Regions from separate parts of the Mesorhizobium sp. CAU 1732 genome, predicted to be linked through region 2. Evidence: riboswitches for the same ligand, from Rfam matches in the RefSeq annotation. Region 2 holds a riboswitch; each other region holds the start of a gene.
What was found. Region 2 has a riboswitch for cobalamin ahead of AAFN55_RS03950 (aromatic ring-hydroxylating dioxygenase subunit alpha). Riboswitches for the same ligand answer to the same signal wherever they lie in the genome.
Positions count from the first base shown of each region.

Region 1: linked by a shared signal. The riboswitch ahead of AAFN55_RS11840 (ribonucleoside-diphosphate reductase subunit alpha) and the one ahead of AAFN55_RS03950 (aromatic ring-hydroxylating dioxygenase subunit alpha) in region 2 are both predicted to bind cobalamin.
Region 3: linked by a shared signal. The riboswitch ahead of AAFN55_RS20425 (TonB-dependent receptor) and the one ahead of AAFN55_RS03950 (aromatic ring-hydroxylating dioxygenase subunit alpha) in region 2 are both predicted to bind cobalamin.

Region 1 is NZ_JBDQQR010000001.1:2,413,852-2,418,099, forward strand. Features, by position in the region: gene AAFN55_RS11840 (ribonucleoside-diphosphate reductase subunit alpha) at 1-1,719, opposite strand, end outside; cobalamin riboswitch at 1,877-2,089, opposite strand; gene AAFN55_RS11845 (hypothetical protein) at 2,222-2,563, shown strand; gene minC (septum site-determining protein MinC) at 2,936-3,676, shown strand; gene minD (septum site-determining protein MinD) at 3,711-4,248, shown strand, end outside.
Region 2 is NZ_JBDQQR010000001.1:770,758-775,005, forward strand. Features, by position in the region: gene metH (methionine synthase) at 1-1,827, shown strand, start outside; cobalamin riboswitch at 1,925-2,124, shown strand; gene AAFN55_RS03950 (aromatic ring-hydroxylating dioxygenase subunit alpha) at 2,244-3,491, shown strand; gene AAFN55_RS03955 (hybrid-cluster NAD(P)-dependent oxidoreductase) at 3,511-4,248, shown strand, end outside.
Region 3 is NZ_JBDQQR010000002.1:574,248-578,495, reverse strand. Features, by position in the region: gene AAFN55_RS20430 (ABC transporter substrate-binding protein) at 1-57, opposite strand, end outside; gene AAFN55_RS20425 (TonB-dependent receptor) at 86-1,972, opposite strand; cobalamin riboswitch at 2,158-2,366, opposite strand; gene AAFN55_RS20420 (glycosyltransferase family 4 protein) at 2,481-3,686, opposite strand; gene waaF (lipopolysaccharide heptosyltransferase II) at 3,903-4,248, shown strand, end outside.

The sequences.
Region 1 (4,248 bases), 1.6 Mb from region 2:
CGTGATCTCCGTGCACAAATTGGACGAGTGCACCACGCCGATATGGCCCTGCGGCGAGCGGATGTTGCACGGGTCCTTGAACGTCACCCACGGATGCCCGGTCTCGAACAGCATGGTCAGCATCTTGCGCCACAGATCGAGCGCGCGGACCTTGCGGGACACTCGCAACCCACCGGCGGCAGCCTGGGCTTCATAGGCCTCGTAAGCCTTCTTGAACGGCGTGCCGTAGAGGTCGTGCAAATCCGGCGTCTCGTCGGGCGAAAACAGCGTCCACTCGCCATCGCTCTCGACACGCTCCATGAACAGGTCCGGCACCCAGTTGGCGGTGTTCATGTCGTGCGTGCGGCGGCGGTCGTCGCCGGTGTTCTTGCGCAGATCGAGGAATTCCTCGATGTCGACGTGCCACGTCTCCAGATAGGCGCAAACCGCTCCCTTGCGCTTGCCGCCCTGGTTAACGGCGATGGCCGTGTCGTTGGCAACCTTCAGGAACGGCACGACGCCCTGGCTCTCGCCATTGGTGCCCTTGATGTGGGAGCCGAGGCCCCGCACCGGCGTCCAGTCATTGCCGAGACCACCGGAATATTTTGCCAGCAAAGCGTTGTCCTTGACGCCCTTGAAGATCGCGTCGAGGTCGTCGCCGATGGTCGTCAGGAAGCACGAGGACAATTGCGGCCGCGTCGTGCCGGAGTTGAACAGCGTCGGCGTCGAGGCCATGAAATCGAACGACGACAGAAGGTCGTAGAACTCGATCGCCCTGCCCTCACGGTCGATTTCGCGGATCGCCAGCCCCATCGCGACGCGCATGAAGAACGCCTGCGGCAGTTCGAAACGCTTGCCCTTGGTGTGCAGGAAGTAGCGGTCGTACAGCGTCTGGAGGCCGAGATACTGGAAGTTCAGGTCGCGTTCCGGCTTCAAGGCTGCGCCAAGCCGCGCGAGATCGAAACGTGCGAGCTCCGGGTCGATCAGTTCGGCCTCGATGCCGACGCGGATGAAGTCGGGAAAATAGGTCGCGTAGCGCGCGCCCATCTCCGCCTGTGTTGCCTGCTCAGGTCGCGCCGACACGAACGACAGCGCCTCGCGCCGCAGCCGGTCCATCAGCAGCCGCGCGGACACGAACGCGTAGTTCGGCTCCTGCTCGACCAGCGTGCGCGCGGCCAGGATCGGCGCAAGCGACAGCTCGTCCAGGGTGATGCCGTCATAAAGGTTACGCCGCGCCTCGGCGATGATCGGCGCCGATGAAACCGCGTCGAGCCCATCGCAGGCTTCCTCGACGATACGCGCCAGACGAACTTCATCCAGCGGCGCGAGCGTGCCGTCCTCGCCCTTCACCTGCAACGCAGATGCAACCGGGGCTGCGGCAAGGGCCTTCTCTGCTGCACGCTCCCGCGCGCGCTCGTCACGGTACAGCACATAGGCGCGCGCAACCTTGTGGTGCTCGCTGCGCATCAGTGCCAGTTCCACCTGGTCCTGCACGTCCTCGATGTGGAACAGGCGTCCCTCGCCGACGCGGCGCGTCAGGGCCGACACGACCTCGTCGGTCAGCTCGACGACCACATCGTGCACGCGGCGCGAGCCGGCCGCCGTCGATCCTTCCACGGCGAGGAACGCCTTGGTCAGCGCGACGGTGATCTTGGAGGCGTCGAAGGGCGTCACGCCGCCATTGCGACGGATGACGCGATAGCCGGGTTCGGTGGCTGGGCGCGTCGGATCGGAAATCATCTCTGGAACCGGAACGGTCCCATTCGTCTGGAAGGTCGAAGTCGCCGGCATTCTTATCCCCGTGGCGTTGTGGGCGGGGATGGCAAAGGATGCGGGACGGCGCGAAGCGGCACAGGCCGCCTTCATGCCAGCGCACCACCAGGACACCCCGCCCGAGGTTCGATCAAGCTGTCAGGGCAGGTCTCCTGGCTCGCAGGTCATCGCTTTCGTCGGCCTTCCCGGTGCCCGAGGCACCAGTGGCATAACTCGACGCAAGCTCTCTGCTTACAGTTGCGGGGGCAGCTCCGGCTTTCCCTGAAACGGGGCACCGGCTTCCCTCTTAGCTCCCGAACCAACGTGATTCGGAAGAACCATGACGACTACATCTAGCGGCTATCGCGGTGCGGCTGTCAATTTGTTGCGGGCATTTTCGGGCGCTCGTCCACATCCCGCATCGATGCCGCGGCGATTCGGAACCACCGTCGCCCAAAACCGTTTTCCAAACCCACGTCAGGAGACACCCATGGCAGACAATGATTCCCCACGCACATCCGCAGCCGACAAGCAGGACGCGCTCGAAAAACAGATCGCGCAGATGCGCCGCGAAATCAGTTCGCTGAAACGCTCGCTTGCCGCGCGCGCCGAAGACGCCGCCGACGAAGTGTCCGACTGGATGGACACGGCCTCCGACAAGGCCAGCCGCGCGGCCTCCGCGATCAAATCGCAGGCGCAGGACGTTTCCGGCGTGGTGCAGGCGAACCCGGTGACCTTTTCCGCGACGGCGCTGGTGTTCGGCGCACTCGGCTTCCTGCTCGGCATGGCCGCGGCTCAGGCCGACACCCACAGCCACCGCCGCTGGTACTGAGGCCCGATTGGACCGGGCCTGATCTGGCCCAATCGGAAATCGTTCTGGATCAGCGAGAAATGCAAAAGCGCTGGTTGAACGCGGGTCGCCGCAGACCCATTTCAGCGTCGCACGGGGTCTTTCCTCCCATTGGCCCCGTGCGTTCCCCTCTGGAGGTTTTGACCTTCACACCTCGGCCAGGCATTCGTGTCTGGCCTTTTTCTTTGGGCCATTGTCGCGTCTGCTCGGCGCCGCAAGACACCCCTCGATTCACATCGTGACATAGTCGCCACGCCTCTCTCCGGACGTATCGCAAGACGGGGGACGACGTCGAAAATTAACCATTTGTTAACCATTCGACCGATATCCCTCGGCTACGAAAAATTAACAAAGATGTCCGAAGTGTTAACTGAAGCCCGGCCGATCCGCCTCAAGGGTCGCTCATTCCTCGCGCTCGTCCTGACGCCAGAACTGCCCTTCGACGGCTGGCTGGCGCGCCTCGACGATCTGGCGGCCCGTTCCGCTGGGTTTTTCCTGCGCAGGCCCATCGTTCTGGATGTCGACGGGCTCGACATCGACCGGGCGCAACTGCGCGAGCTGGTCGAACAGCTCGGCACCCGCAACGTGCGAATCATGGGCATCGAAGGCGCGCGGGCCTCGCTGCTCGACGGCGGCCTGCCGCCTGCCATGACCGACGGCCGTCCGGCCTCCGATTTCGAGGCGCCCGTCGCCGACGATGGCGATGCGGCAGAGGCCGAAACCGATGAAGCCGCACCCGCCTACACCGCGCAGGTCGGCAAGGCCGTGCCGTCGCTGGTCGTCACCCAGCCGGTGCGCTCCGGCCAGTCGCTGATATTCCCGGAAGGCGACGTCACGATCGTCGGGTCGGTCGCCTCGGGCGCGGAAGTCGTCGCCGGCGGCTCGATCCACGTCTACGGAACGCTGCGGGGACGCGCGCTGGCGGGCACGATGGGTGACGCCGCGGCACGCATCTTCTGCCGCAAGCTCGAGGCCGAGCTGATCGCGATCGACGGCTTCTACAAGACGGCCGAGGACATGGAGCCAGGATTGCGCGGCCAGGCCGTCCAGATCTGGCTCGAAGGCGAGACGATTTTGGCGGGAACACTGGGCTGAGCCGATGGCGGAACAAGAACAACAGGAGAGGTCTATGGGCAAGGTAATCGTGGTCACATCGGGCAAGGGCGGCGTCGGCAAGACGACGTCGGCCGCCGCACTGGGCGCAGCCCTTGCGCAGACCGGCGACAAGGTCGCGGTCGTGGATTTCGACGTCGGACTGCGCAATCTCGACCTCGTGATGGGCGCCGAGCGGCGCGTCGTCTACGATCTGGTCAACGTCATCCAGGGCGAAGCCAAGCTGACGCAGGCGCTGATCCGCGACAAGCGCGTGGAAACGCTGTTCCTGCTGCCGGCCTCGCAGACCCGCGACAAGGACAACCTCACGCCGGAGGGCGTCGAGAAGGTCATCGCCGCGCTCAAGAAGGCCTTCGACTGGGTGATCTGCGACAGCCCCGCCGGCATCGAGCGCGGCGCGACCCTGGCCATGCGCCATGCCGACATCGCCATCGTGGTGACCAACCCTGAAGTCTCGTCGGTGCGCGATTCGGACCGCATCATCGGCCTGCTCGATTCCAAGACGCTCAAGGCCGAGAATGGCGAGCAGATCGAAAAGCACCTGTTGCTGACCC
Region 2 (4,248 bases):
AAGGGCACAGCGGGCAAGGAAGCCAAGGAACGCGATCTCGCATGGCGCGAATGGCCGGTCGAGAAGCGGATCAGCCATGCGCTTGTCAACGGCATCACCGAGTTCATCGACGCCGACACCGAGGAAGCCCGACTGAACGCGGAACGGCCGCTGCACGTCATCGAAGGCCCGCTGATGGCGGGCATGAACGTGGTCGGCGACCTCTTCGGTGCGGGCAAGATGTTCCTGCCGCAGGTGGTCAAGTCGGCCCGCGTGATGAAGCAGGCCGTGGCCGGTCTCCTGCCGCATATGGAAGCCGAAAAACTCGCCAATGCCGCCAAGGGCATCGACAATGGCGAGCGCCAGACGGCCGGCAAGATCCTGATGGCGACGGTGAAGGGCGACGTCCACGACATCGGCAAGAACATCGTCGGCGTCGTGCTCGCCTGTAACAATTACGAGATCATCGATCTCGGCGTCATGGTTCCGGCGGCGAAAATCCTGCAGACCGCGAGGGACGAGAAGGTCGACATCATCGGTTTGTCAGGCCTGATCACGCCGTCGCTCGACGAGATGGCCCATGTGGCTGCCGAGATGGAGCGCGAAGGCTTCGACATTCCGCTGCTGATCGGCGGGGCGACGACGAGCCGTGTCCACACGGCGGTGAAAATCCATCCGCGCTATGCGCGCGGCCAGGCGGTCTACGTCACGGATGCGAGCCGCGCGGTGGGCGTCGTCTCGTCGCTTCTGTCCAACGAGGCGAGGGGCGGCTACGTCGAGACGGTGCGCGCCGAGTACAAGAAGGTCGCCGACGCCCATGCGCGATCCGAAGCCGACAAGCAGCGCCTGCCGCTCGCCAAGGCGCGGGCGAATGCCCACAGCATCGACTGGTCGGCATACGAGCCGCCGAAGCCGTCTTTCCTGGGCGTCAAGGTGTTCGAGGACTGGGATCTGGCGGAACTCGCCCGCTACATCGACTGGACGCCGTTCTTCCAGACATGGGAGATGAAGGGGCGTTATCCGAAAATCCTCGAGGACGAGGCGCAAGGCCCGGCGGCCCGCCAGTTGTTCGAGGACGCGCAGGCGATGCTGAAGCAGATCATCGATGAGCGATGGTTCGCGCCGAAGGGCGTGATCGGTTTCTGGCCGGCTAATTCCGTGGGCGACGACATCAGGCTTTTCACGGACGACACGCGCAACAGCGAACTCGCCACCTTCTTCACGCTGCGCCAGCAGCTCGCGAAGCGCGATGGCCGGGCAAATGTCGCCCTGTCGGATTTCGTGGCTCCGCGGGAAAGCGGCAAGGCGGACTATCTTGGCGGCTTCATCGTGACGGCCGGCATCGAGGAGGTCGCGATCGCCGAACGCTTCGAGCGTGCGAACGACGACTATTCGTCGATCCTGGTGAAGGCGCTGGCCGACCGTTTCGCAGAGGCTTTCGCCGAGCGTCTTCATGAGCGGGTTCGCAAGGAATACTGGGGCTATGCGCCCGATGAAGCGCTGATGCCCGACGATCTGATCGGCGAGCCCTATCGCGGCATCAGGCCCGCACCGGGCTATCCCGCGCAGCCCGACCATACCGAGAAGACGACCTTGTTCAGGCTCCTCGACGGCGAGAAGAACGCCGGCGTCAGCCTGACGGAGAGCTTTGCCATGTGGCCGGGCTCGTCTGTGTCCGGCATGTATCTGGCGCATCCCGAAAGCTATTATTTCGGCGTCGCCAAGGTCGAGCGTGACCAGGTCGAGGACTACGCGGCGCGCAAGGACATGGCGCTTGCCGACGTCGAGCGCTGGCTCGGCCCGATCCTCAATTACGTGCCCGCGCAATATGCCGAGGCGGCGGAATAGCGACGCCTTTGCAACACCATCTGGAGTGGCGGTCTCTCTGTCGTCTTTGCGCTTGGCCGATGTCGTTTTCGTATGACCGGAATCGGCGGGACGATGGTTAGATCGTGATGCTTAAGGTGCTCGTCCGTTTCGGGCGAGAGAATTGGGAAGCCGGTTCAATGCCGGCGCTGCCCCCGCAACGGTAGCGAAGCGTGAAGTCTCGACGGGAGCCACTGGGCAGTTGCCTGGGAAGGTGTCGGGGCGGTCCGGCAGGACAGCTTCGAAGCCCGGAAACCAGCCTTGAGCGGAATGAACTCGACTGATCGCGGTGGGCGGTCAAGCGGTGAATAGTCACGCTCGGGCCGGTTTCGGTCACGCGTGATCATTCCCCCCTGAAATCACCACCAGTTCAGTCCTTGCAATGTTGAGGACAGGACATGGATGCGCGCAACGACATGATGAGACGGCTGAAAAGCCGCCGCGAAGGCTTTTCGCTCGAGCAGCCTTTCTACACCGACCCTGACTATTTTAAGCTCGACATGGAGCTGATCTGGTATCGCGACTGGCTCTTCATCGGCCATGATTGCGAACTCCCCAGGCCGGGCAGCTTCATCACCGTCCAGGTCGGCACCTATCCGGTCGTGCTTGTTCGCGACCAGAAGGGCGACATCCGTGCCTTTCACAATTCCTGCCGCCATCGCGGCAGCCGTGTCTGCAACACAGCGAAGGGAACCGCCGCCAAGCTGGTCTGCCCCTACCATCAGTGGACCTACGATCTTGACGGCCAGCTCGTCTTCGCCCGCCAGATGGCGGAGGGTTTCGACAAGAGCGATTTCAGCCTGAAGCCGGTCGCGTGCGAGAGCGTCGGCGGCTACGTGTTCATCTGCCTCGCCGATCAGCCGGCGGATTTCGCACCCATGCGCGCGATGATCGAGCCGTATCTGCTGCCGCATCGCCTGAGCGAGGCGAAAATCGCCTTCGAAAGCACGATCGTCGAGAAGGGCAACTGGAAGCTCGTCTGGGAAAACAACCGCGAGTGCTACCACTGCGCGGCCAACCATCCCGAACTCTGCAAGACCTTCCCCGAGGCGCCGACGGTCACCGGCGTCAACGGTGCGGAGAGCGATCCCGAAATGGTCGAGCACTGGCGGAAATGCGAAGCTGCCGGCCTGCCGAGCAGGTTCCGCATCGATCCCGCCGGCCAGTATCGCGCGACGCGCGCGCCGCTGCTGCGCGATGCGGTGAGCTACACCATGTCGGGCAAGCGGGCGGTGAGGAAGAACCTCTCCGACAGCGTCTCGACCGAGAAGATCGGCTCTCTGCTTCTCTATCACTACCCCACGACCTGGAACCACATTCTCGGCGACCACGCGGTCACCTTCCGCGTGCTGCCGATCAGCCCGACCGAGACCGCGGTGACGACGAAATGGCTGGTTCACAAGGATGCCGTCGAGGGCGTCGATTACACTCTCGAAGAGCTGACGCATGTCTGGACCGAGACCAACGACCAGGATCGGCGGATCGTCGAGGAGAACGCGTTCGGCATCCTGTCGCCCGCCTACGAGCCCGGCCCGTATTCGGAACTGCATGAGGGCGGCGTGATCCAGTTCGTCGAATGGTACGCCAACTTCATGGGGCCGAGGCTCGCCGAAGGCGATCGCCCGGCGCTGCGCAGCGTGGCGTGAGGCGGCTACGATGAACGCCATGACGGAACTCGGCCTCTATCGCCACCTCGATGAGATGACGCCCTGGAACGACAAGCTCCAGGTTCTGGAATGTATCGGGGTGGTCGAGGAGGCGCCGGACGTCAGGACGTTCACCTTCCGCTCGGACAACCAGACCTGGTTCCGGTACATGCCGGGCCAGTTCATCACGCTGGAAATCCCGCTTGGCGACGAACCGCTGATGCGCACCTACACGCTGTCCACCAGCCCGTCGCGGCCATTCTCGATCGCGGTCACCGTCAAGGCGCAGGCCGGCAGCATCGGTACGCGCTGGATGTTCGACAATCTGAAGCCGGGCGAGCACATCAAGGCATACGGACCGGCCGGCACGTTCTCGCTGCACCAGCATCCGGCCGCAAAGTATCTGTTCGTGTCGGCCGGCTCCGGCATCACGCCGATGATGTCGATGCTGCGCTGGCTGAACGACTGCACGCCCTGGACCGACGTCTCCTTCGTGAACTGCGCGCGCAGGCCCGAAGAAATCATCTTCCGCAAGGAACTGGAACTGCTCGGCAGCCGTATGCCGGGCCTGTCGCTGGGCTTCTTGATCGAGGAACGCTCAAGCCGCGAAGGCTGGTTCGGCCATATTGGCCGGATCGATGCGGTGCGCCTGCCGCTGCTCGCGCCCGATTTCCGCGAACGTGAGATTTTCTGCTGCGGCCCTGAGCCCTTCATGCGCGCGGTGCGCGAGATGCTCTCCGCGTCTGGCTTCGACATG
Region 3 (4,248 bases), on a different contig from region 2:
TTCCTGCGCGCCGCCCTGCTGCGCCGAGGCGAGCAGGGCGGCGGCGAGAACAGCCATGAAAGAGTGACGCCGCGTCGTCATGAGGTCAGAACGTCCGCGAGAAGCTGACGTTCACGGTACGGCCCGGCGCCCGGTAGTTGTTGACGGTGGCGTAGTCCTCGTCAAAGACGTTTTCGATCGACACCTTCAGCGCTGACGCTTCATCGAATGCGTAGTTCGCCGACAGATCGAGTATCGTGTAGTCGGGCAGTTTCACGAGGTTCGCGGCATCGCTGAAGCGTGACGCGGCGAACGAAACCCGCGCACCGAGGTCCAACTTGTCGGTCGCGCTGAACGTCACCTCGGCCGACGCCTTGAAGCGATCCTGTCCGGGCAGGTAATTGCCGCTTATCGAATCACGCGGATCGCGAATGTCGATCGTTCCCCGGGCAAACCAACGCTCGTTGAAGCGATGGTCGATCGACGCTTCGAAACCGGTGACCTTGACGCGCTCGAAATTGGCCGGCTGCCAGAAGCTGAATGGATCGGTCGGATCGATCGGCGCCCAGGCGATCTGGTCGCGGACCCAGCGCTGATAGAAGGCGACATCGAAGACAGTTGCTTCGGTAGCCTGCCACCGCAAACCGACTTCGTAGGAGCGTGATGTCTCTGGCTTCAGGTCGGGGTTCCCATCGAACGGCCAGTAGAGGTCGTTGAAGGTCGGTGCGCGAAAGCCGGTTGCGTAGGAAGCGCGGCCGACGAGCCCCGGTACGAACTCGTAGCTGGCGCCGACATTATAAGTGGTCGCCCCACCGAACTGGTCGTTGTGATCATGCCTTATGCCGAGATCCACGGTCAGCGCATCGAAGGCAAGCTGGTGCTGCGCGAAGACTGCGGCCAGCGTGCGTCCGTTGACCTCGTAGCTGTCCTTCGGACCGACATTCTCGCGATAAACCTCGACGCCGCCGTTGAGGACATGCTGCAGATTTCCGGTCGCGAAGGATTTTTCGGTGGCAGCGAAGAAACCGTAGCGATTGGTGTCGAAACGGGATTCCTCGCCCCGGCCGAACGCCTTCGAATGGTCGATGCCCGAAATAAATTCGATGGTCGATTCCCAATCGTCGGTATGGATCAGACGCGTGCCGACCTTGCCGGCGAAGACCGTGGAATCGGACTCGTTGGCCCCTGATGGGACGCCGAGAAAGTTCCTGCTGTCATATTGGGTGCGGGCGCGGGAGAAGACGCCGTTCGCGTAAAGGTCGCCCCAATCGAAGGCCTTCGAGAGCGAGAAATGACCGCTGCCTTGCAGGAAGCCGTCATCGTCGAGCTCGACCGGCCAGGTGGTAAAGTCGTAGCCCCTCGTGCCCCGCACGAGACCGCCGAATACGAAGTTCAATCCGTCTTCGGTCTGCCCCTGAACGTCGGCTCCGACATGTCCGCCCCACGGATGTGAAACGCCGGCCGTCACCGTCGTGCAGACATTGTTGCCGTTCACGCAGGGAGAGCCGCTCTTGGTGATGATGTTGATGACGCCGCCTATGGCGTCGGAGCCGTATTGCGATGAATGGGCACCGCGGGCGATCTCGATCCGCTCGATCGACTGAAGTGGCACGGTGAAGAGCGTCGTCGATCCCGATGTCGCCGAGCGCGTATTGACGCCATTGATGAGGATCAGGGTTTGTGCGGGCTTCGCGCCACGCAGCGAAATGCCACCGGACGATCCGAGGCCGCCATTGGATGTCACCGTAATACCGGCAAAGGTCCGCAGGAGCGATGGGAGATCGGCAGCAGGCGACCGTTCGATCTGCTCCGCCGGAATGACCGTGACCGATGAGGTGCTGCGCTCCAGCGACGATTCCCGGCGCAGGGGTGTCGTGACCACCAGACGCTCGAGTTCGATCGCCTCGCTCGGGCTCTGCTCCGCTTCCTGCGCGAATGCGCTTCCGCCAAGCCCGATGGCCAGTGCGCTCACCGTCAATGTAAGCCGTTTCATTGCTGCCTCATATGTTCCTTGAGGACAGCCCCCGGCCGCCCCCGATTTGTCAGGGACCACAGGCTGAAACCGATGCGGGTTGTTTCGCGCGGACGCGCTTGAACCCCGGTCGTCTCCGGACTGCGGCAACACTTTTCGAATGTCACCGCGACGGACGACCGCGCCTGGACACACCCCGTATCCAAGCATGGGTGACCGGAACTGGCAGGTCTCCTGGCTCCCGTGTCATCGCCTTTTTCTTCCGCCTTCCCGACCATTGCGGTCAGTGGCGTCTGGAAGATGGCTCAACGGTTACAGTTGCGGGGGCAGCCGCGGCTTTGATCTCCCTGGGGAGTTCGTACCGCGTTCCCATTTTCATCCACCTTGCGGCGGAACCTGTTCCAGTCGGGAAACTACCGGGCGCGCGATGCGCCGTCAACGCGTCCCACTGGCTTTTAAGCAAGACTTCTGGCCAAGGGGTCGCGCGCAATTGGACCCTGTCGCGTGAGACAAAGTCGCGCGGAGCGTTTCAGCGCGAAATAGTGTCTTCGCTGCCTGGCATTGCCGTTTGCCAGATCGGGGCTTCGATGAGGTCGGCGGCGATCTTCAGGCCGGTGTAAAGATCGTTTTCCCTGCCGTAGGCGATACCCAGTTCGGACAGGGATGCCGCCTTCATCGCGACGGTCCCGATGGCTGCGGCAAGGGCATCGCTCGAAAATGGCTGATCGACGACGAGGCCAGCACCGCTGCGCGTGACATGTTCGGCAAAGCCGCAATTGGACGTCGTCACAACCGGCAGTCCGTTGATCAGGGCTTCGAGGATGACGGCCCCCGTCACATCGACGCGCGCGGGGTGAACAAGCATGTCGGCAGCCGCCATCGTATCGAGCCAGAGGTCGCCGGAGAGGTAGCCGAGCCACTGAATGCGCTGCTTGACTCCCGCGGCGGCGGCGAGACGCAGGATGGGCTGCGCTTTACGATCGCCGGATGACAACCCGCCGACGAGCAGGCGCGCATGAGGATGGTGCGCAAGCGCGGCGACGGCGCGATCAAGCCCCTTTATCTCCGGCTGGAGCCCTAGCCACAGCCATGCCGTATCGGTGCTCGACAGGCCAAGCGCAGCGCGGCGGTCGGCACGATTTCCGGCGGAGCGGCGTTCCGGCTGGCGTCTGCCTACGTCTACGGATGGCGGCATCAACGGGACGCGGGCCGGTGGTGTCGCGTGAGCGGCGATGTAGGCTTCCGCTTGCGGGCGAGCCAGGCAAATGATGCGTGTCTTCGCTTGAATGCCGAATACGCCCGCCTCCAGCGATGCCATGATCCGGTGGCGCCGCGACAGCCGCTTGTAGACCGGTATGGTCGCCCTGGTTCGGGGCATATCGGCACAGAAAAGGATGTCTGCGTGGGGTACGGGCTGGAAGGTTACGGTCCTGTCGAAGCCTTTGGCTGTGGCATTGACGAAATCATATGCAAAACGCTGCATTCGGGCATGGTTCGAAAGAGGTCTCCAGCGCGGCGACAACTGGACCACCGTGGACGGCAAGGGGTCAGTAGCCCGGACGCAAAACAGGGTAACTTGGTGGCCGCGTTCACCCAGTTCTCGCGCAAGTCGAATGCACTGGTCTTCAAGACCGCCCCGCACGGCAAGACTATAAATGCCAAACGCTATCCGCAGAGGTGACGGATGTTTCTCACCGCTGCGAGCGGGCAGCGCGTATCGACTATCCTCGCTCATCGTCTCTCGAATATCGGCGGAACTATTACGCTTCTGACATGATCGTTTCCTCGCCGCAATCTCGTAAAGAAATGGCGGTGGCCTGCGGGAGATTGTGGAACCGGTTGAAAACCTGTCGCAGAAGGGCCAGATGGGCGTCGTGGCGATCGCCCGACCCGTTTGCCCGGGGTAAAGACTTCAATGGCGCCCAGGCGGACGCCCGCTGGACCTGATCTCGTGACCGACACGATCCTCATAATCGGACCGACCTGGATCGGCGACATGATGATGGCGCAGAGCCTGTTCATGACGCTGAAGCGCGAGCGCCCGGGCGTGACGATCGACGTCGTGGCTCCCGGATGGAGCCTGCCGCTTCTCGCCCGCATGCCGCAGGTGCGCAAGGCGACGGCGACACCGTTCGACCGTGGTGAACTCGCGCTCGGCCAGCGCCGCGCCTTCGGGCGTTCGCTTCGCGGGGAGGGATATTCCCAGGCAATCGTGCTGCCAAACTCGCTCAAATCGGCGCTGGTGCCGTGGTTCGCCGGCATTCCACGCCGCACGGGCTGGCGCGGCGAGATGCGCT